DNA from 4 places in the Porphyrobacter sp. MBR-155 genome. Region 1 is predicted to be linked to each of the others. Evidence: predicted binding sites of a transcription regulator. Region 1 holds the regulator's gene; each other region holds the start of a gene.
The links. The regulator LexA, encoded in region 1, represses DNA repair genes until DNA is damaged. The targets are predictions, from matches to a motif close to GTTCCNCNCTTGTTCT.
Positions count from the first base shown of each region.

Region 2: recA (recombinase RecA) is a predicted target of LexA. The motif match lies at 782-797, and genes of this name have one in related genera.
Region 3: ABIE62_RS13820 (Y-family DNA polymerase) is a predicted target of LexA. The motif match lies at 3,431-3,446, and genes of this name have one in related genera.
Region 4: ABIE62_RS03910 (ribonucleoside-diphosphate reductase subunit alpha) is a predicted target of LexA. The motif match lies at 1,848-1,863, and genes of this name have one in related genera.

Region 1 is NZ_JBEPQB010000004.1:290,712-295,714, forward strand. Features, by position in the region: gene ABIE62_RS06305 (ComEC/Rec2 family competence protein) at 1-1,214, shown strand, start outside; gene lexA (transcriptional repressor LexA) at 1,391-2,074, opposite strand; gene moaC (cyclic pyranopterin monophosphate synthase MoaC) at 2,292-2,765, opposite strand; gene trpC (indole-3-glycerol phosphate synthase TrpC) at 2,762-3,562, opposite strand; gene trpD (anthranilate phosphoribosyltransferase) at 3,567-4,562, opposite strand; gene ABIE62_RS06330 (anthranilate synthase component II) at 4,559-5,003, opposite strand, start outside.
Region 2 is NZ_JBEPQB010000005.1:31,565-36,567, forward strand. Features, by position in the region: gene ABIE62_RS06560 (response regulator) at 1-754, shown strand, start outside; gene recA (recombinase RecA) at 883-1,950, shown strand; gene alaS (alanine--tRNA ligase) at 2,238-4,907, shown strand; gene ABIE62_RS06575 (cation:proton antiporter domain-containing protein) at 4,904-5,003, opposite strand, start outside.
Region 3 is NZ_JBEPQB010000014.1:39,803-44,805, forward strand. Features, by position in the region: gene ABIE62_RS13805 (TonB-dependent receptor domain-containing protein) at 1-1,466, opposite strand, end outside; gene ABIE62_RS13810 (Lrp/AsnC family transcriptional regulator) at 1,710-2,207, opposite strand; gene ABIE62_RS13815 (class II glutamine amidotransferase) at 2,365-3,153, shown strand; gene ABIE62_RS13820 (Y-family DNA polymerase) at 3,479-4,726, shown strand; gene ABIE62_RS13825 (hypothetical protein) at 4,726-4,977, shown strand.
Region 4 is NZ_JBEPQB010000003.1:93,229-98,231, forward strand. Features, by position in the region: gene ABIE62_RS03900 (helix-turn-helix domain-containing protein) at 1-187, shown strand, start outside; gene ctrA (response regulator transcription factor CtrA) at 293-988, opposite strand; gene ABIE62_RS03910 (ribonucleoside-diphosphate reductase subunit alpha) at 1,912-3,963, shown strand; gene ABIE62_RS03915 (ribonucleotide-diphosphate reductase subunit beta) at 4,034-5,003, shown strand, end outside.

The DNA.
Region 1 (5,003 bases):
TTGCCGGGGTCGGATACACGCTGCTTACAGGGTCAGAGGTGCCGACGGTGCGCAGCTGCGTGGCGGCACTGCTGGTGCTCGGCGCGCTGGCGCTGGGGCGTGAGGCATTGTCGCTCAGAATGGTGGCGGTGGCGGGCGGGTTTGTGCTGCTGCTGTGGCCGGAAAGCGCCATCGGGCCGAGCTTTCAGATGAGCTTTTCTGCGGTGATCGCGATCATAGCATTGTCCACCAGCACACCGGCGCGGGCGTTCCTTGCCGCGCGCGAGGAGCCATGGCTGGCGCGGATCGGGCGGCGGGTGGTGATGCTGTTTGTGACCGGGGTGGTGATCGAGCTGGCGCTGATGCCGATCGTGCTGTTTCACTTCCATCGCGCAGGTTTTTATGGCGCGGCGGCGAACATTTTCGCCATTCCGCTGGTAACTTTTATCTCGATGCCCCTGATCGCACTGGGGTTGTTGCTCGATCTGGTGGGGCTTGGCGCGCCCTGCTGGTGGCTGGTGCAGCAATCGCTCGACCTGTTGCTCTGGATCGCCCATTTCACTGCCGATCAGCCCGGAGCGGTCAAGCTGATGCCGCAGCTGGGCGGGGTGACGACGGGGCTGTTTGTGATCGGTGGGTTGTGGCTGGCGCTGTGGACGGGACGGGCGCGGCTTTTGGGGTTTGGCCCGGTGGCGACGGCGAGCATGCTTGCTGCAATGACCCCGATTCCCGATCTGCTGGTGGCGAGCGATGGACAGCAGGTTGGCATCACCATGACTGGCCCTGATGGGCAGCGCCACTTGCTGTCCTTGCGCGACAGCCGTTCGTCATTCGCTCGCGATAATCTGATGCAGCTTTCCGGGATGACGGCCGAGCCGGTGCCGCTGCCCAAGTGGAAGCAGGCACGCTGTTCCTCGGCGTTCTGTACGGTGACGATCAACCGAGGCGGGCGCGACTGGGTGATCCTGTTGGGGCGGGGGCGCACGCAGGTGGAGGAGCGCGCCTTGGCGGCCGCCTGCGCCGAGGTCGATATCGTTATTGCCGAACGGTTCTTGCCGCGATCCTGCCGCCCGCGTTGGCTCAAGGCAGATCGGCGGATGCTGGAGCGCAGCGGCGGGCTTTCGATCTACCTTGCTGAAGAACGCATCGCCAGTGTGGGCGAAAGCCAGGGGCAGCATGGTTGGTGGAAGGGGGCGACGGATCGGCGTCGCGAGGAAGGGCCAAGCCGACCCTAAGCCACCCCAAGGAGGGGGCTAGAGGGGGTCTAGACCGCCCCTAGCGGCCATCTTGGTGTGAAACATTTAACCGCAACACACTGTAACAAATCAATAAACAGGTTGAAGCCGATGTTTCACGCCGGTTTTGAGTTTCCCGGTCAGCGCGGCGCGTGAATCCCGTACCGCTTCGCCACTCAGTGATAGCGCCGCAGCAGCCCTGCAAGCTTGCCTTGCACCTCAACCTCGTCCGCCCGGTAGAACTGCGGATCATAGGCCGCGTTGGCCGGATCGAGCCGCACCTTGCCGCCTTCCTTGTGCAGATATTTGAGCGTCGCTTCCTCGCCGCGCACCAAAGCCACCACGATTTCGCCATCGCGCGCGGTGTTGGTGCGCCGCACCAGCGCATAATCGCCATCGAAAATCCCGGCTTCGACCATCGAATCGCCCGATACTTCGAGCGCGTAATGTTCGCCCGGGCCGAGCAGTGCGGCGGGGACGGGCAGGGTGTTGTGGCCTTCGAATGCTTCGATCGGGGCGCCGGCCGCGATCCGCCCATGCAGCGGCAGTTCGATCACGTCATTCGACGCCTCGGGCGCGGCGCGACCTGCTGCTGCCGGAGCGAGCGACACCACGTTGCCACCGAGCGCCCGCGCCGGGGTGGCATCTTCGGGCTGACGGATCACTTCGAGCGCGCGCGCGCGGTTGGGCAGGCGGCGCAGGAACCCGCGTTCTTCGAGAGCGGAAATCAGCCGGTGCACGCCCGATTTGCTTTTCAGGTCGAGCGCTTCCTTCATTTCTTCGAAACTCGGCGAGATCCCGGTTTCCTCCAGCCGTTGCTGGATAAAGCGGATCAGTTCGTGCTGTTTGGCGGTCAGCATTGATCAAAACTCCCTTGGTCGCATTCACGCCCTGCCGTTGCGGCGGGTCATGCCCATCCCTTGTGTGCGCCAAGAGGCACCGATTGGTGCGTTGCCTGCACGTCCCGTCCATCAATAAGGTGAACGAATAAGGAACAATTAGGCAACCATAAGAACAGAGTCAAGCGCGCCGCACGCCAAATCCGCGCAATTCAGCCATTTTGGAGGTGGTGCGCAATCAAACCGCGGCCTTCCAGTCGCCCGATTTGCCGCCGGTCTTTTCGATCAGGCGCACTTCGCCGATCACCATGCCCTTATCAATCGCTTTGGCCATGTCGTAGATCGTCAGCAGCGCGACGCTGACCGCGACCATCGCTTCCATCTCCACGCCTGTGCGCCCGGTGAGCGCGGCGGTGGCGGTGGCGCGGATGGCGTCTGTTTCGTAGCGGAAATCGACCGTCACCGCCTCCAGCCCGAGCGGGTGGCACAGCGGGATCAGATCGCCAGTGCGTTTGGCCGCCATGATCCCGGCAATGCGCGCGGCGGATAGCACATCGCCTTTGGGCGCGTTGCCCGCGCGGATCGCGGTGAGCGCGTCTGCCGACATGGCGATGCGCCCCGATGCGACAGCGCGGCGGCGCGTTTCCGCCTTGCCGCCAACATCGACCATTCGCGCTGCGCCGCTATCATCGAGGTGGGTAAGTCCGTTCATGCGGACGACTGTGCGCCCAGCAGCGCGGCGGTGGCAAGCGCAATATCATCGGCCCGCATCAGGCTTTCGCCCACCAGAAAGGTGCGCACGCCGCTGCGTTCGAGCCGTGCGAGATCGGCGTGGGTGTTGATCCCGCTTTCACCCACCAGCAACGCGCCTTGCGGTGCCAGCGGGGCAAGCCGTTCAGTGGTCGCAAGGCTGGTGGTGAAGGTTTTGAGGTCACGGTTATTGACCCCGATTAGCAGTGATTTCAGCACGCGCGCGGCGCGCTCCATCTCGGCCTCGTCGTGCACTTCGATCAGCACATCCATGCCGTGTTCGGCGGCAGCGACCTCGATTTCGGCCATCGCGGTATCGTCCAGCGCGGCGACGATGATCAGGATTGCGTCGGCCCCGATCGCGCGCGCTTCAAGGCATTGCCACGGATCGACCATGAAATCCTTGCGCAGCACCGGCAGGGTGCAGGCGGCGCGGGCGGCGATGAGGTAGTCCTCGTGCCCCTGAAAATAGGGCGCATCGGTCAGCACCGAAAGGCAGGCCGCGCCGCCTTGTTCATAGGCAGCGGCGTGATCGGCCGGGCGGAAATCAGCGCGGATCAGGCCTTTGGAGGGGCTGGCTTTCTTGATTTCCGCAATCAGCGCATATCCGGTGTTGGCGCGGGCGCGCAGCGCGGCCTCGAACCCGCGCGGCGCGGTTTGGATGCGGGCTGCGGCGGTCAGCTGCGCGTCGCTGATCGCCAGCTTGCGCGCGGCGACCACTTCGCGTTTGGCAGCGCAGATTTCTTCGAGCTTGTTCATCGAGTCACTTCGCCAGTGCAATCCATTGTTCAAGCAGCGCCTTGGCCCGACCGGAATCGAGCGCCTCGGCCGCCATCGCCACGCGATCCTGCCAGCTTTGGCCGCGCTGCGCGACCAGCAGGGCACCTGTGGCATTAAACAGCACGGCGTCACGGTAAGGGCCGGGCGCGCCCATCAGCAGCGCCTTTAACGCAGCGGCGTTGTGGTGCGCATCATCGCCGCGAATCGCCTCTATCGGCGCGTGGGGGAGCCCTGCCGCGCTGGCATCGACCCGCTCCATCGTGAAGGCGTTGCCGGAAACTACCGCGACTTCGTTCCCGCCCGCAAGGCTGAGTTCGTCGAGCCCTTCATCGCCCGACACGATCAGCGATTGACCGGTGCCAAGCCGTGCCAATGCGCCCGCATAGATCGGGACATAGGCGGGCCGCGCAATCCCGATCAGCTGGCTTTTGACCTTGGCCGGGTTCGACAGCGGGCCCATCAGGTTGAAGATCGTGCGTTTGCCGATTTTCTGCCGGATCGGTTGAATGCGGGCCATCGCCGGGTGGTGGTTTTTTGCGAACAGAAAACAGATGCCGATCTGCGCGAGGGTTTTTTCCGCAGTGCGCCCGGCAGCGTCCATATCGAGGCCGAGCGCTTCCAGCGTGTCCGCTGCGCCAGCCTTTGACGATGCCGCGCGGTTGCCGTGCTTGGCGACCGGCACCCCGCAGGCGGCTACGACCAGGCTGACGGCGGTGGAGACGTTCAATGTGTGGTGCCCGTCGCCCCCGGTGCCGCACACGTCGATGGCGTTGTCCGGCGCGGCAATCGGGATCAACCGCGCCCGCAGCGCCCGCGCGGCCCCGGCGATTTCGTCAGCCGTCTCTCCGCGCGCAGACAGGGCGATCAGGAATGCTTCGATCTCGCCCTCGGACGGAGCGCCATCGAGCAGGGTGCCGAATGCGGCCTCGGCCTCAGCCTCGCTCAGCGGCGTGGTGACATCGGGGAGCTTGGCGGTCATGGGATCAGCCTTTCGGGCATTTGCGGGTTCAGCCCGCACAGCGCCGCGAAATTGGCGAGCAGCGCGTGGCCGTGCTGCGTCGCGATGCTTTCAGGGTGGAACTGCACCGAATGGATCGGCAGTTCGGCATGGCGAAACCCCATCACCGAGGGGTGATCCGCGCCCGGCGTTTCGGCATAGGCATTGGCGATCAGCGCGGGCGGAACATCGACCACCTCAAGGCTGTGATAGCGCGTGGCGATGAAGGGGGAGGGCAGGCCTGTGAACAGCCCGCTGCCGTCATGCGTTACCGGCGATGTCTTGCCATGCATCAACCCGCCGCGCTGCACCCGACCGCCGAAATGCTGGCCAATCGCCTGATGGCCGAGGCAAACCCCCATCAGCGGCTTTCCGGCATCGGCGCAGGCGGCAACCAGATCGAGGCTGATCCCCGCCTCGTTG
Region 2 (5,003 bases), on a different contig from region 1:
CCGGTCATTGCAGGCCAAACAGGTGCTCCAGCTGGGTTCCGAAGTGCTCCCGCCCGCCGATTACACCGTGCTGATCGTGCAGGATACCGGCGGGGGCATTCCGCCGCATGTGCTGCCCAAATTGTTTGAACCCTTCTTCACCACCAAGGAACAGGGCAAGGGCACCGGGCTGGGCCTGTCGACCGCCTACGGCATCGTCAAGCAATCGGGCGGGTTCATCTTTGCCGACAACATTACCGACAAGACGGGCCGGACAACCGGCGCGCGCTTCACCGTCTATTTCCCGGTGCATCGCGGGGAGGCTCCGAAAAAGCGTGAAGCCCAGCCGCTGGTATCCTCCGACTGGTCGGCGGGCGGCAAGCTGCTGCTGGTGGAAGATGAGGATATGGTGCGGATCGTCGCCGAACGCGCCTTGGTGCGCGCAGGCTATGATGTGACCGCCTGCGCCAGCGGCGAAGAAGGGCTGGCCGCGATTGCCGCACCGGGCGCGGCGTTCGATATCGTGGTCAGCGATGTGGTGATGCCGGGGATGGACGGCCCGGCGATGGTACGCGCGATCCGGGCGCGGCTGCCGCAAATGCCGGTGCTGTTCATGTCAGGCTATGCCGAAGAACAGCTGCGCCGCGACATCAACATCCCCGACATGCACTTCATCGCCAAACCGTTCAGCGTCGCGGCAATCGGCGACAAGGTGGGCGCGGTGCTGCGCCAGACACGCGCCGAACAGGAGGCCGACGCAAGCGCAGCGAAGTAATTGCGCGGGTTGTAGGAAATTATTTTCGTTCCCCACTTGTTCCAACAGAACAAATGCGATACATCCTTGGCAAGGGCTGATGGTCGATAACTGCCGATCACCCCTAGGCAAGGTAAGGAGCGCATGCGATGGCTACGCAATTGAAGCTGGTGGAAGAGGACAAGAAAGCCGTGGACCGTCAAAAGGCGCTCGAAGCAGCCCTCGCTCAGATTGATCGGGCGTTTGGCAAGGGTTCAGCGATGAAGCTGGGCTCGAAGGAAACGATGCAGGTCGAATCGATTTCGACCGGATCGCTGGGGCTCGACATTGCGCTCGGCATCGGCGGCTTGCCGCGCGGTCGGGTGATCGAAGTTTATGGCCCGGAAAGCTCGGGCAAGACGACGCTGGCACTGCACGTCATCGCCGAAGCGCAAAAGGCCGGCGGCACGGCGGCATTTGTCGATGCCGAACACGCACTTGATCCAGTCTATGCCAAGAAACTGGGCGTGGATATTGACGAGCTGATCGTCTCGCAGCCCGATACCGGCGAACAGGCGCTGGAAATCGTCGATACGCTGGTGCGTTCCAACGCGATTGATGTGCTGGTGATCGATTCGGTCGCGGCTTTGGTGCCGCGCGCTGAAATCGAAGGTGAAATGGGCGATTCGCACGTCGGGCTTCAGGCCCGGTTGATGTCGCAATCGCTGCGCAAGCTGACCGGATCGATCAGCCGCTCGCGTTGCATGGTGATCTTCATCAACCAGCTGCGCATGAAAATCGGGGTGATGTATGGCAACCCCGAAACCACCACCGGCGGCAATGCGCTCAAGTTTTATGCCTCGGTCAGGCTCGACATCCGCCGCACCGGGCAGATCAAGGATCGCGACGAAATCACCGGCAACGCAACCCGCGTGAAAGTGGTCAAGAACAAGGTCGCCCCGCCGTTCAAACAGGTCGAATTTGACATCATGTACGGCGAAGGCATCTCCAAGATCGGTGAGATTATCGATCTCGGCGTGAAGGCGGGGCTGGTTGAAAAATCGGGGAGCTGGTTCTCCTATGACAGCATCCGGATTGGTCAGGGCCGCGAAAACGCCAAAACCTACCTCAAGGAAAACCCGGAAGTTTGCGACCGGTTGGAAGCTGCAATCCGCAGCCGCACCGACAAGGTTGCCGAGGAAATGATGACGGGGCCGGACGCGGACTCCGACGACTGATCCTCAAGCGGGCGTTGCGGAGGTGCTGTGCACTTCCAGCCCGGAAAACCGGAATGCCGGCGTGTGCTTCTCCCCAGTCGCGCGCGCCGGCTTTTCGTTACCCGGCAGGCCCGCGTTAGGGGTGGGTTAGACCCCTCTTAGACCCCCCTTAGACCCCTTCTAGACCCCCTCCAGACTTGCGATTTTCGTCGTTGTCGTGTCTCCGCTGTGACACGGCTGCAACGCTCAACGCTCCCCGATGCCGCGCTCCATTGCGTAACGCGCGCGCATTGCCTAACTGCACGGCCATGACCTCGACGAACGACATCCGCCGCTCCTTCCTCGATTATTTCGCCAAGGCCGGCCACACCGCGACCCCGTCTGCGCCGTTGGTGCCGTATAATGATCCGACGTTGATGTTCGTCAACGCCGGGATGGTGCCGTTCAAGAACGTGTTCACCGGGCTCGAAACCCCGCCATCTCCGCGCGCCGCATCCTCGCAGAAATGCGTGCGGGCCGGGGGCAAGCACAATGATCTCGACAATGTCGGCTATACCGCGCGTCACCATACCTTCTTCGAAATGCTGGGAAATTTCTCGTTCGGCGACTATTTCAAGGAAGAGGCGATCGCCCACGCCTGGACGCTGCTCACGCGCGAATGGGGCCTTTCCAAAGACAAGCTGACCGTCACCGTTTACCACACCGATGAAGATGCCCACGCGCTGTGGAAACGCATCGCCGGGCTGCCAGACGACCGCATCATCCGCATCAGCACCAATGACAATTTCTGGTCGATGGGCGACACTGGCCCCTGCGGGCCATGTTCCGAAATTTTCTACGATCACGGCGACCACATCTTTGGCGGCCCTCCCGGCAGCCCCGATGAAGACGGTGACCGCTTTGTTGAGATCTGGAACCTCGTATTTATGCAATACGAACAGCAGATTGATGGTTCGCGCCGCGATCTGCCCAAGCCTTCGATCGATACCGGCATGGGGATCGAACGTATCGCCGCGGTCCTTCAGGGCGTGCATGACAACTACGATACCGACACCTTCAAGGCGCTGATTGCGGCGTCGGAAAACCTCACCAATGTCGCCGCAGCGGGTGAGCAGGCGGCCAGCCACCGCGTGATCGCCGATCACCTGCGCTCGACCAGTTTCCTGATGGCCGACGGGGTGCTGCCATCCAACGAGGGGCGCGGATATGTGCTGCGCCGGATCATGCGCCGCGCCATGCGTCACGCGCATCTGCTGGGCGCGTCCGAGCCGCTGATGCACCGGCTCGTGCCTGCGCTGGTTGCGGAAATGGGGCAGGCCTATCCTGAACTCAGCCGCGGGCAGGCGCTGATCGAAGAAGTGCTAGAACGCGAAGAAACGCAGTTCCGCCGCACGCTCGACAAGGGTCTGAAATTGCTCGATGAAGCTACCGGAGACATGACCACTGGCGGCGAGCTTGACGGCGAAATCGCCTTCCGCCTCTACGACACTTTCGGCTTCCCTTATGATCTTACCGAGGACGCCTTGCGCGCGCGCGGGATCGGGGTTGACCGCGCAGGGTTCGACACCGCGATGGCGCGTCAGAAAGCCGCCGCTCGCGCCGCGTGGAAGGGCAGCGGCGATGCCGCATCGGGCGAGGTGTGGTTCGACATCGCCGAACGCGAAGGCGCGACCGAATTCACCGGCTATGCCGCCACCAGCGGTGAAGGCCGCGTGGTTGCCATCGTCAAGGGCGGGGCCGAGGTGCAGGCCGCGAGCGCGGGCGATGAGGTGGTGATCCTCACCAACCAGACCCCGTTTTATGGCGAAAGCGGCGGGCAGACCGGCGACGCTGGTGCGATGGCCAATGTTGCGGGCCTCAAGGCCACCGTCACCGAAACGTCCAAGCCGCTCGGCCGGTTGCACGCGCATCAGGTGCGGATTGACGCAGGCGGTGTGGCGGTTGGTGACACGGTCGAACTCAAGGTCGATACCGCGCGCCGTGACCGTATCCGCGCCAACCATTCGGCCACACACCTCGTCCACGCGGCCTTGCGCAATCGGCTCGGCGGGCACGTGACGCAGAAAGGCAGCATGGTTGCCGAGGAGCGCTTGCGGTTCGATTTCTCGCATCCGGCACCGCTCACGCCCGATGACATTGCGGCAGTCGAAGCCGAGGTGAACGCCGAAATCCGCGCCAACGAACAGGTTTCCACCCGGCTGATGACCCCCGATGATGCGGTCGAAGCGGGCGCGCTGGCGTTGTTTGGCGAGAAATATGGCGACGAAGTGCGGGTGCTGTCGATGGGCCGCGCCGGGCAGGGCGGGCGCAGCTACTCGGTTGAATTGTGCGGCGGCACCCATGTGCGCGCCACCGGCGATATTGGCGTGTTCCGGATCGTTTCGGAAAGCGCGGTGTCATCAGGCGTGCGCCGGATCGAAGCCTTGACCGGGGAGGCGGCACGGGCCTGGCTCGTGGCGCGCGAGGAAGCGTTGAAGGCGGCGGCCAGCGTCATCCGCGCGACACCCGAAGACGTCCCTGCGCGGATCACCGCGCTGATGGACGAACGCAAACGGCTCGAAAAGGAGCTGGCTGAGGCGAAGAAAGCGCTGGCGCTGGGCGGCGGCGGTTCGGGCGCCGCGGCGGCAAACGCTGATGAGGATGTCGCCGGGGTCAAGTTTAGCGGCCAAGTGCTCGAAGGGCTTGATCCGAAAGAACTGCGCCCGCTGCTCGATGCGGCCAAGCAACAGCTTGGTTCAGGCGTGGCGGCTGTGATCGCGGTCAATGACGGCAAGGCCAGTATTGCGGCCGCTGTGACCGATGATCTGACGGCGCGGTTCAGCGCGGTCGATCTGGTGCGCGCAGGGGTTGCGGCACTCGGCGGCAAGGGCGGCGGCGGCCGGCCCGATATGGCGCAGGGCGGCGGCCCGGACGGCGATAAGGCGGCAGAAGCTTTGGCAGCGGTGAAGGCGGTGCTGGCGGCGGTGCCCGCCGATTAAGCCTCGACGCTGGTCGTTCGCAATTTTGGCTTTTCGCTGAGCCCGCCGTCACGTTCCAGCTGCTCGCGGAATTCGTCGCGTTTGGCGTGGATTGAG
Region 3 (5,003 bases), on a different contig from region 1:
ATATTGGTCGATTCCACGCTGATGAAATCAATCCCCGCCTGCGAGATATTCGGCCCGAACGGATTGACCAGCGGAGCAGCGCCGCCGGGGCCGGAAAGAATGCCTTCGCGGAATTTCGACAGCGAGACATTGCCCATCTGCAATTGCGTGTTCTTTGACCGGGCATAGGAATAATAGGCTTCCCAGCGCAGATCGCTGAAGGCGTTCTCCCCCCCAGCGATCTCGCCGCGCAATCCGCCCAGCACACGCCAGGCATCGCGGTCATCGAAATTGCGGCGTGGCCCGACTTCCTGCAAGCGGCGATTAATCGTCAGGTTCACCAGCCCGTCATTCGCCGCCGCACCCGTCTGATTCTGGTCAATCACCTGCAAGACATTGGCCAGCGGCGCACCGATAAAGGGGTTGTTGACCTCAATCGGCATGGATGCGTTGATAAAGCTCGATGCGAAACCCAGCACCGTCTTGTTGTTGGTAAAGGCTCCCTCGACGAAGGCGGTTACCCCATCGGTCAGATCATAATGGGCAAGCGCGGTAACGCCCCACCGTTCTTGCGGGAAACGCAGGAAATTGTTTTCAAGGAAGTTGAAAGCGTCGTTGGCACCGGCAGCATTTGGCCCGATGTAGGGGCGGACATTCAATCCGCTGTCGTCAGGAATGAACCCGTTGGCACCAATTCCGGTGAGCCCGGCGGCAGCATAAGCCGCTGCCAGCCCGGGGATGGCAGCAATCGCCGCGGTTGTTGAAGGCAGACCGGAAAACCGCCCGTTGGGCACAAAGCTGGAACCGCCCGGGCCAAGCTGATCGACCCCGTTCACCGCAATATCGGTCAGAACCTGGCGCGAAAACGCACGGTCTTCGGTGCCGATCGCCTTGCGGTCGGCGTAATTGGCCGAAACCGTGATGTTGCCGCGATCACCGCCAAAATTGGTGCCTGCGGTCAGCGTCACGTCAACGATGCCGCCGTCCCCCCGGCTGTCGAGATTATATTGCCCGCGCGCTTCGACCCCTTCGAAATCATCGCGCAGGATGTAATTGACCACCCCGGCAATCGCATCCGAACCATACACCGCCGAAGCCCCGCCGGTGACCACTTCGACCCGCTCGATCAGTGCCGCCGGGATCGCATTGATGTTGGTGACCTGGGTGGCATCGAAAAAGACATAGCGCCGCCCGTTGACCAGCACCAGATTGCGGCTGGCACCCAACCCGCGCAGGTCAAGCGTGGCCGCGCCCGTTCCGGTGGCACTGGCAAGCGAATTGGAACCTGACGTGGTGGCCGGCACAAATTGCGGCAGGGTATTGAGCAGGTCTTCGGAATTGATTGTGCCCGCCAATTGCAGGTCTTGCGCCTGCACGCTGACAATCGGCACCGACGCCGATTGCCGTTCACGCCCGATGCGTGAACCTGTCACCATGATGACATTGGTGGACTCCTCGGCGGCCTGTTCGCCCGCGTCTTGCGCCATTGCCGGTTGCGCCGCGAAGGCTACTGCCAGCGCAATTGTCGAACTTCCAACCCACTTTTTCATCTCTATACCCCCGATAAATAACCCTGAGCCGACGTCGCATTAAGCGATCACGGCGCTACCAAAATTTGTTGACCCGCCCCAACGCCAGTCCCCATTTCCGAACTGCGTATGATCGCCGTAGCAGTGGCGCAACAATCAAAAAATCATACTCTACTTAATAGGTCAGCTTTACTCCGGGGTTCAATCCCCACATGAATGCCCTCCGGTCGATCCAAGGGCGTAGCCCAGCGGCAGGCACGCTCCTTCTTTAAGCGTTTCCATCGCGACATGGCCGGAAATTTCGAGCGGTTCAATCGTGCGAACGAGGCGCTTGTAGACCGAGTCATATGCGTCAATATCCGGCAATGCCAATTTCATGATGTAATCGAACGAGCCTGCCAGCCGATGGGCCTCCTGCACTTCAGGTATTGTCGCGATCAGGTTCTTGAACCGCTCGATCCATTCTTCGGCGTGGCGACCAGCCTTGACCAGCACGAACACCGTCATCGGAACGCCCAGCAGTTTGCGATCAAGAATGGCGACATTGGCCTTGATAAAACCATCCGCCCGCAACTGCGCAATGCGCCGCGAACAGGCCGAAATCGACATGTTCACCTTGCCCGCAACCTCGCCAACCGGGGTGTCAGCATCGGCTTGCAGCAAGGCAAGAATGGCAAGATTGCGTTCGTCGAGCACCATATTCTCTTGCTGAAATGTTGCAATAATTGCGTATATTTTGCAAGATTGAAGCGCAATAGAGCAAATGTCTAGAAATTTCGGTTCACAAAATCGATTTTCTCGGTTCTTTTGCGCGCCGTGTTTTGGCCTGTGGCCGCCTTGATGGAGGATTTGCAGTTTGTGCCGCTTTCTTGCGTTTATCGGTGAACCGATCCTGCTCGATGATGTGATGACTGATCAGTCGCACTCATTGGTGTCGCAATCGATGGCCGCGCGTGAAGCAAAAACCGATGTGAATGCCGATGGATGCGGGCTCGGCTGGTATGGCGAACGCGCAAGCCCGGGCATTTATCGCAGCATTCTGCCGGCCTGGTCCGATCCCAACTTGCTGGGTTTGCTCGGCCAGATCCGTTCCCGATTGTTCATGGCGCATGTGCGATCAGCCACGTCGGGCGGCGTGTCCTATACCAACTGCCATCCGTTCACGCATGATAACCTGCTGTTCATGCACAACGGCATGATCAGCAATTACCGCAAGCTGCGGGCGCGGGTCGAAGCGTTGATCGATGAAGTCCTGTATGAAAACATCCACGGCACAACCGACAGCGAAGCGATGTTTCACATTGCCCTGTCACGCGGATTGCCAGCAGACCCGCACGCCGCGATCATTCGCTCCCTGTCCGAAGTGGTGGCGATCACATCGGCCTATGATCGGCCGGAACGGGTCAGGTTCGCCGCCGCGCTGAGCGACGGTGAGGCTTTATGGGGTTTCCGCTGGGCCAGCGATGATCACCCGCCCACGCTTTATTACCGCGCAGTCGACAGAGGCACAGTCCTCGCCTCCGAACCCTTTGACGAAGACGCCGACGCATGGAGCGCCGTTGCGCCGAACACGGCCGTGCGGATCGCGAAGGATGGCAGGGTGGACCATCTGCCAATCGATCTGAGTGCTCGCGCAGCCGTATGACCGGCCGGGAGTGGGTGGGGACGTTAGTCAAACTCTGACAGAGCCAAGCGCCGCGAATGGCGCGCGCCTGCAAAAGCAATCGGCGCTCGCCCATGGACGGGCCTGTGCCAAGAGATTGCTGGTGCTGCTGGGGAGGATTGAACTCCCGGAACCCAGATCGCCATGATGGCTCAGGCCCAAAGCCACGCCACGCTGGAGACGCTCGCCAAACTGCGTCAGCTGCGCAAGCAATCGATGCGGTTGACACAGGGCGGACAGCCAAACAGCTTGCAGATTTGTTCCTTATATGTTCTCTGGTCCGCCTCCCCTTGATTCGGCACACACCATGCGCAAACCCACAACCATTGAGCACCTGTATCTCGACTTCGACGGTTTCTTTGCCTCTGTCGAGCAGCAGCTAAACCCGCGTTTGCGCAACCGTCCTGTCGGCGTCATTCCCTATGAGGGCGGCGGCAAGACTTGCATCATCGCCGCGTCGCGGGAAGCGAAGGCGGCGGGCGTCAAGAATATAATGATGGTAGATGAGGCGCGGCAAATCTGCCCGGACCTTGTTCTGGTGCCCCAGCAACCCGCAATGTATCGGCGCGCCCACAACGCATTGGTGGCCGAGATTGACAGCATCGCCCCCGTGGACGTGGTGAAGTCGATTGATGAACTGGCTTGCCTGTTGGACGACGCACAACGGCGTGATCCCGAGGCGACGGCAGCGGCGATCAAGCGCGGTATCGCCAGCAACATCGGCCCCTTCATCACATGCTCGATAGGCTTTGCCGCCAATCGGCACCTGGCCAAGATCGCCTGCAAAGTGAACAAGCCTGATGGACTGACAATCTGGCATCCCGATTCCATGCCCGAACCGCTGTTCGCATTGCCGCTGGAGGACATTCCCGGCGTCGGCAAGCGGATGGTGCGGCGACTGGCGCAGGCAAGAATAGGCAGCACTCGCCATCTTTACGAAACCCAGCCCAAGCAAATGCGGGCGCTCTGGCGAAACGTTACCGGAGAGCGGCTCTGGTATGCCCTCCATGGTTACAGCATCACTGCGCCGGGAACGGGCAGGGGGATGTTCGGGCATGCCCGCGTGCTGCCCCCTGACCAGCGCCGCCTCGACGATGCCGAGCTAATCTCGCGCTTGCTTATGACCAAGGCCGCGCGCCGGATGCGCCGGGCCGGTTTCTACTGTGCAGGCATTTGGCTTTGGGTCCGCTCTTACGATCACGGCTGGAGCGAACAGCGCCGCCTTGCCATCGTGAACGATGATTGCGCGCTATTGCGGGGCTTATCCGACTTGTGGCGCTGCCTGCGCTCCAAGGTGCCAGCATCAATGCGCATCATGCGCGTTGGCGTGACTCTATTTGATTTGTCGCCAGCTTCGCAGCGCCAGTTGGATTGGCTGGAAAGCGACGATGCCGACCGGCAGCGGTGGGAGCGTGTAGGAGTGGCAATCGACGCGCTCAACACCCGCTTTGCCTCAACCGTTGTGAGCATCGGGCCATGGCAACCGCCCAAGGGAGGTAATGTTGGCGGCAAGATCGCGTTCACCAGGATTCCGTCTGCCGAGGACTTCTGGTGATGAACTGGAAAACCGATCTTCGCGCCGCCGATCTTGGGAATGACGTGCGGCTGGAACTGACATGCAAGCGATGTGGAGCCGTGCGGTTCTTGTCCCCCGACGTGATACTTGCCCATCACAGTGGTAGGCACCTCTATCTCGATCAAGTGGAAGTGCGGGCGCGTTGCAAGCAGCGCGGGTGCAACGGACCCATGCGCATGGCATTGGTCCGCAAGAGAGAAGCGAGCGGATTTGTCGGGGGCATCGCCTGACTTGGAGCCAAGTACATCAATCGGAA
Region 4 (5,003 bases), on a different contig from region 1:
TGATAGCGTATCGCTGCGCCGTCCCGATCCCGATACGCTGGTGATGACGCTGGCCAAGGACGGTATGCGCGTCTCAACACGGGTCTATACGATCGCAAAAGATGGCCGGACCATGACCGAAACGATCGTCTGGGCAGCCGCCGGAATACCGGACATTGTCACCACCACCTTCAATAGAGTGGGCTGAAATGCAGGACGCCCGGAGCACAAGTCCCGGGCGTCCTGTAAATTGAAAAAGCGCTGTTTCGGCCCGCAAGGACCCGAGCGCCTGGAAACGCCCTCGCAAAATAAACTACGCGGCTTCGACCACCTGTTCATCATCGCGCAGCACGTAACCGCGGCCCCATACCGTTTCGATGTAGTTTTCACCGCCGCAAGCAAGGCTCAGCTTCTTGCGCAGCTTGCAGATGAACACGTCGATGATCTTGAGTTCGGGTTCGTCCATCCCGCCGTAAAGGTGATTGAGGAACATTTCCTTGGTCAAAGTGGTGCCCTTGCGAAGCGAGAGCAGTTCCAGCATCGCATATTCCTTGCCGGTGAGGTGAACGCGCGCGCCATCGACTTCGACCGTCTTGGCATCGAGGTTCACGGCCAGCTTGCCTGTGCGGATAACGCTTTGCGAATGGCCTTTCGACCGGCGCACCACGGCATAGATGCGGGCGACCAGCTCTTCGCGGTGGAACGGTTTGGTCACATAATCATCCGCGCCGAAACCGAAGCTGCGGATCTTCGAATCCATTTCGGAAATGCCTGACAGGATCAGCACCGGGGTCTGCACCTTGGCGACGCGGAGCTTCTTCAGCACGTCATACCCGTGCATGTCGGGCAGGTTCAGGTCGAGCAGGATGATGTCGTAATCATACAGCTTGCCCAGATCGAGGCCCTCTTCGCCGAGGTCGGTCGAATAGACATTGAAACCCTCGGTGGTGAGCATCAGCTCAATCGCCTTGGCGGTAGTCGGTTCGTCTTCGATCAGCAGCACACGCATCGCTGGTCCCCTGTTTGCCTTTGGTAACCCCTGCTTAGGAGAGGTTGCCGCCTGTTAACCACGACACTTGTCACCAAAAAAGGTTAATAAGAGGTTTAAGGCGTTAACGTTTTGAAGTGAGTCTTTCGAGTCACAGTGGCGGACGGTCGATTTGGGGTCGGGCGTGTGTGGATGCCCCCAGTTTTGCACGGCGATTTTGTGTCGGCTGTGACAGCTTGGCGCTTTTATCGCTCGTGTGTCAGGCCTCTTGCTGTGGCCTGCTTTTGCCACGGGCCGGTATGCAGTGCGAAGAACGAGTTCCACATCGGTTCAGAGAGTTTTGATGCTCGCGCGCCGGGACTGGTTTGCTCGTCCTGAACATTGAAGACCTCGCCGCATAATCGCCAGTCGATCTCCTTGCCGGGCTTGTCGCCCCTATGCAGGCGCAATACGTGGTGCACTGCCCTTGCCCGCCTGAAGCGCAACAATCATTCAACCGCGCGCGCAAAAGATTCATAGCTGGATTCGAAAGATTCAATCACCATATTTTTCTTCACAGATTCGATTTGGGGCTTGCGCGGTTCGCGACTCAAGCTTGCTCCACGCGTCGCGGGTCTGAACCACCCCGACAAATGGTCGATATGGTAATTTAGAGGTTAATCTGTCGTTGACGTGAGTCGCGCACTGATTCATCATCTAGTGGTTCGGCGCAAATCGAACCCCCAAGCCTTGGTGAATCACCCGCCGCTCGGATCAGAGCACCGGAGAGAGGATTCGCCCCGGCCCGAGGAACCGATACGCGCCGCGAACCGATCAGCAGGTGCAGCAACAGGCGTCTTTCGGAGCCCTCCTGTTGGCAAGTCTGTGGATCAACCGGTATAGAACAGAATTGGAACATGGCCACTTGCGGGTCGTTCCGATTCGGGGGCAAAGTGGGGCAGCAGATGGATTTCAAGGTGAGCGATAACGTGCCGGGTGATGTGGTGAACGAATTGGATGCAGGCACGCCTGCCGAGGCACAAGCGGGGGCCGAGATGTCCGCAGGGGATGAAAAGGCTGTGACCATGAACAAGGCGGATGCCGGATCGGAAGAACTCATCGCCGCCAAGGCTGGCGAAGCGCTGGCCGGCGCGCTCGCGCAAGCCGGGGCCGAAGCGGGGAAGGGTGCTACCGACAGCAAGAAGGTCAACGCCCGCCGCTTTACCGTCGTCACCGACGACAGCCGCGATGCCCGGCTGACCGATTTCGGCAAGGACACGCTGACCGATCGATATCTGCTGCCCGGAGAGAATTATCAGGATCTGTTCGCCCGCGTGGCCGATGCCTATGCCGATGATCAGGCCCACGCCCAGCGGCTGTATGATTACATCTCGAAATTGTGGTTCATGCCCGCCACTCCGGTGCTGTCAAACGGCGGCACCCACCGCGGCTTGCCGATTTCGTGTTACCTCAATTCGGTGTCCGACAGCCTTGAAGGGATCGTCAACACCTGGAACGAAAACGTCTGGCTCGCCAGCAAGGGCGGCGGGATCGGCACTTATTGGGGCAATGTCCGCGGGATTGGCGAACCGGTTGGCCTGAACGGCAAGACCAGCGGGATCATCCCGTTTGTGCGCGTCATGGACAGCCTGACGCTGGCGATTTCGCAAGGTTCGCTGCGGCGCGGTTCGGCGGCGTGCTATCTTGACGTCAGCCACCCGGAAATCGAAGAATTCCTCGAAATCCGTAAACCCAGCGGCGACTTCAACCGCAAGGCGCTGAACCTGCACCACGGCGTGCTGCTGACCGATGAATTCATGGAAGCGGTGCGTGACGGGGCCGAATTTGACCTCAAATCGCCCAAGACCGGCGAAGTGCGCGCCACCGTCGATGCGCGCTCGCTGTTCCAGAAACTGGTCGAAACTCGACTGGCCACGGGGGAACCTTACATCGTGTTCTCCGACACGGTGAACCGCATGATGCCCAAGCATCACCGCGATCTGGGGCTGAAAGTTTCAACCTCGAACCTGTGCAGCGAAATCACCCTGCCGACCGGGGTCGATCACCTGGGCAATGACCGCACGGCGGTGTGCTGCCTGTCGTCATTGAACCTGGAAACCTGGGACGAATGGAACGGCGACAAGCTGTTCATCGAAGACGTGATGCGCTTCCTCGACAACGTGCTGCAGGATTATATCGACCGCGCGCCCGACGAAATGGCCCGCGCCAAATATTCCGCCGCGCGCGAACGTTCGGTGGGCCTCGGTGTGATGGGCTTCCACTCCTTCCTGCAGGCCAAGGGCATGGCGTTCGAAAGCGCGATGGCCAAGGCGATCAACCTGAAGATGTTCAAGCACATCCACGCCAAGGCGTGCGAGGCATCAATGCTGCTCGCGCAGGAACGCGGGCCGTGCCCCGATGCCGCAGACATGGGCGCGATGGAGCGGTTTTCCTGCAAGATGGCAATCGCGCCGACCGCGTCGATCAGCATCATCTGCGGCGGCACGTCGGCCTGTATCGAGCCGATCCCGGCCAACATCTACACCCACAAGACGCTGTCGGGCAGCTTTATCGTCAAGAACCCCTATCTCGAGAAATTGCTCGAGAAGAAGTCGAAAAACTCGACCAATGTCTGGAACTCGATCCTCGAACGCGGTGGCAGCGTTCAGCACCTCGATTTCCTCACGCCCGAGGAAAAGGCGGTCTACAAGACCAGCTTTGAAATCGACCAGCGCTGGCTGCTCGAATTCGCGGCGGATCGCACGCCCTATATCGATCAGGCGCAGTCGCTGAACCTGTTCATCCCGGCCGATGTCGACAAGTGGGATCTGATGATGCTGCATTTCCAGGCGTGGGAGCGCGGGATCAAATCGCTCTATTACCTCCGCTCCAAGTCGGTGCAGCGCGCCGGGTTCGTCGGCGGGGTGGAGGCGGATAACACCACCGAACTCGCCCGCATCGAACTCGCCGCCGCCGACGGCCCGACCGATTACGAAGAATGCTTAAGCTGCCAATAGGCGCGCCCGAATCCGCCGCCTCGCGCGGCCCATTATCTGATATACTGATTCCCTAGCCGGAGGTTCCGCCATGTCGCTGCTTGAAGCCCGCTCCACCTACAAACCGTTCCAGTACCCCTGGGCCTATGATTTCTGGAAGCGCCAGCAACAGATCCACTGGATGCCCGAAGAAGTGCCGCTGGGCGAGGATTGCCGCGATTGGGCGCAGAAGATCACCGAGAACGAGCGTAACCTGCTCACCCAGATTTTCCGCTTCTTCACCCAGGCCGATGTCGAGGTGCAGAACTGCTATCACGAAAATTACGGCCGGGTGTTCAAGCCGACCGAGATCAAGATGATGCTGGCGGCGTTTTCCAACATGGAAACCGTGCACATCGCGGCGTACTCGCACCTGCTCGACACCATCGGGATGCCCGAAAGCGAATACAGCGCCTTCCTCGAATATGAGGAAATGAAGGACAAGCACGATTTCCTCAATCAGTTCGGGGTCGATACGGATGAGGATATCGCCCGCACGCTTGCCGCGTTCGGCGGGTTTACCGAAGGGCTGCAACTGTTCGCATCCTTTGCGATGCTGATGAACTTCCCGCGCTTCAACAAGATGAAGGGCATGGGCCAGATCGTCAGCTGGTCAGTGCGCGATGAAAGCCTGCACTGCGAAGGCATCATCAAACTGTTCCACACCTTCTGCGAAGAACGCCAGTGCCTGACCAAATCGGTCAAGGAAGACCTGATCGACATCTGCCAGAAGACCGTGCGGCTGGAAGACAACTTCATCGACCTCGCGTTTGAAATGGGCCCGGTCAACGGGATGAGCGCCAAGGAGATCAAGCGCTACATCCGTTACATCGCCGATTGGCGGCTGAAACAGCTGGGCCTGCAGGAAATCTACATGATCGAAGACCACCCGCTGCCGTGGCTATCGCCGCTGCTGAACGGGGTGGAACACGCCAACTTCTTCGAAACCCGCGCGACAGAGTATTCCAAGGGCGCCACAAGGGGCGATTGGAACACCGTGTGGTCGTCGTTTGATAAGCGCC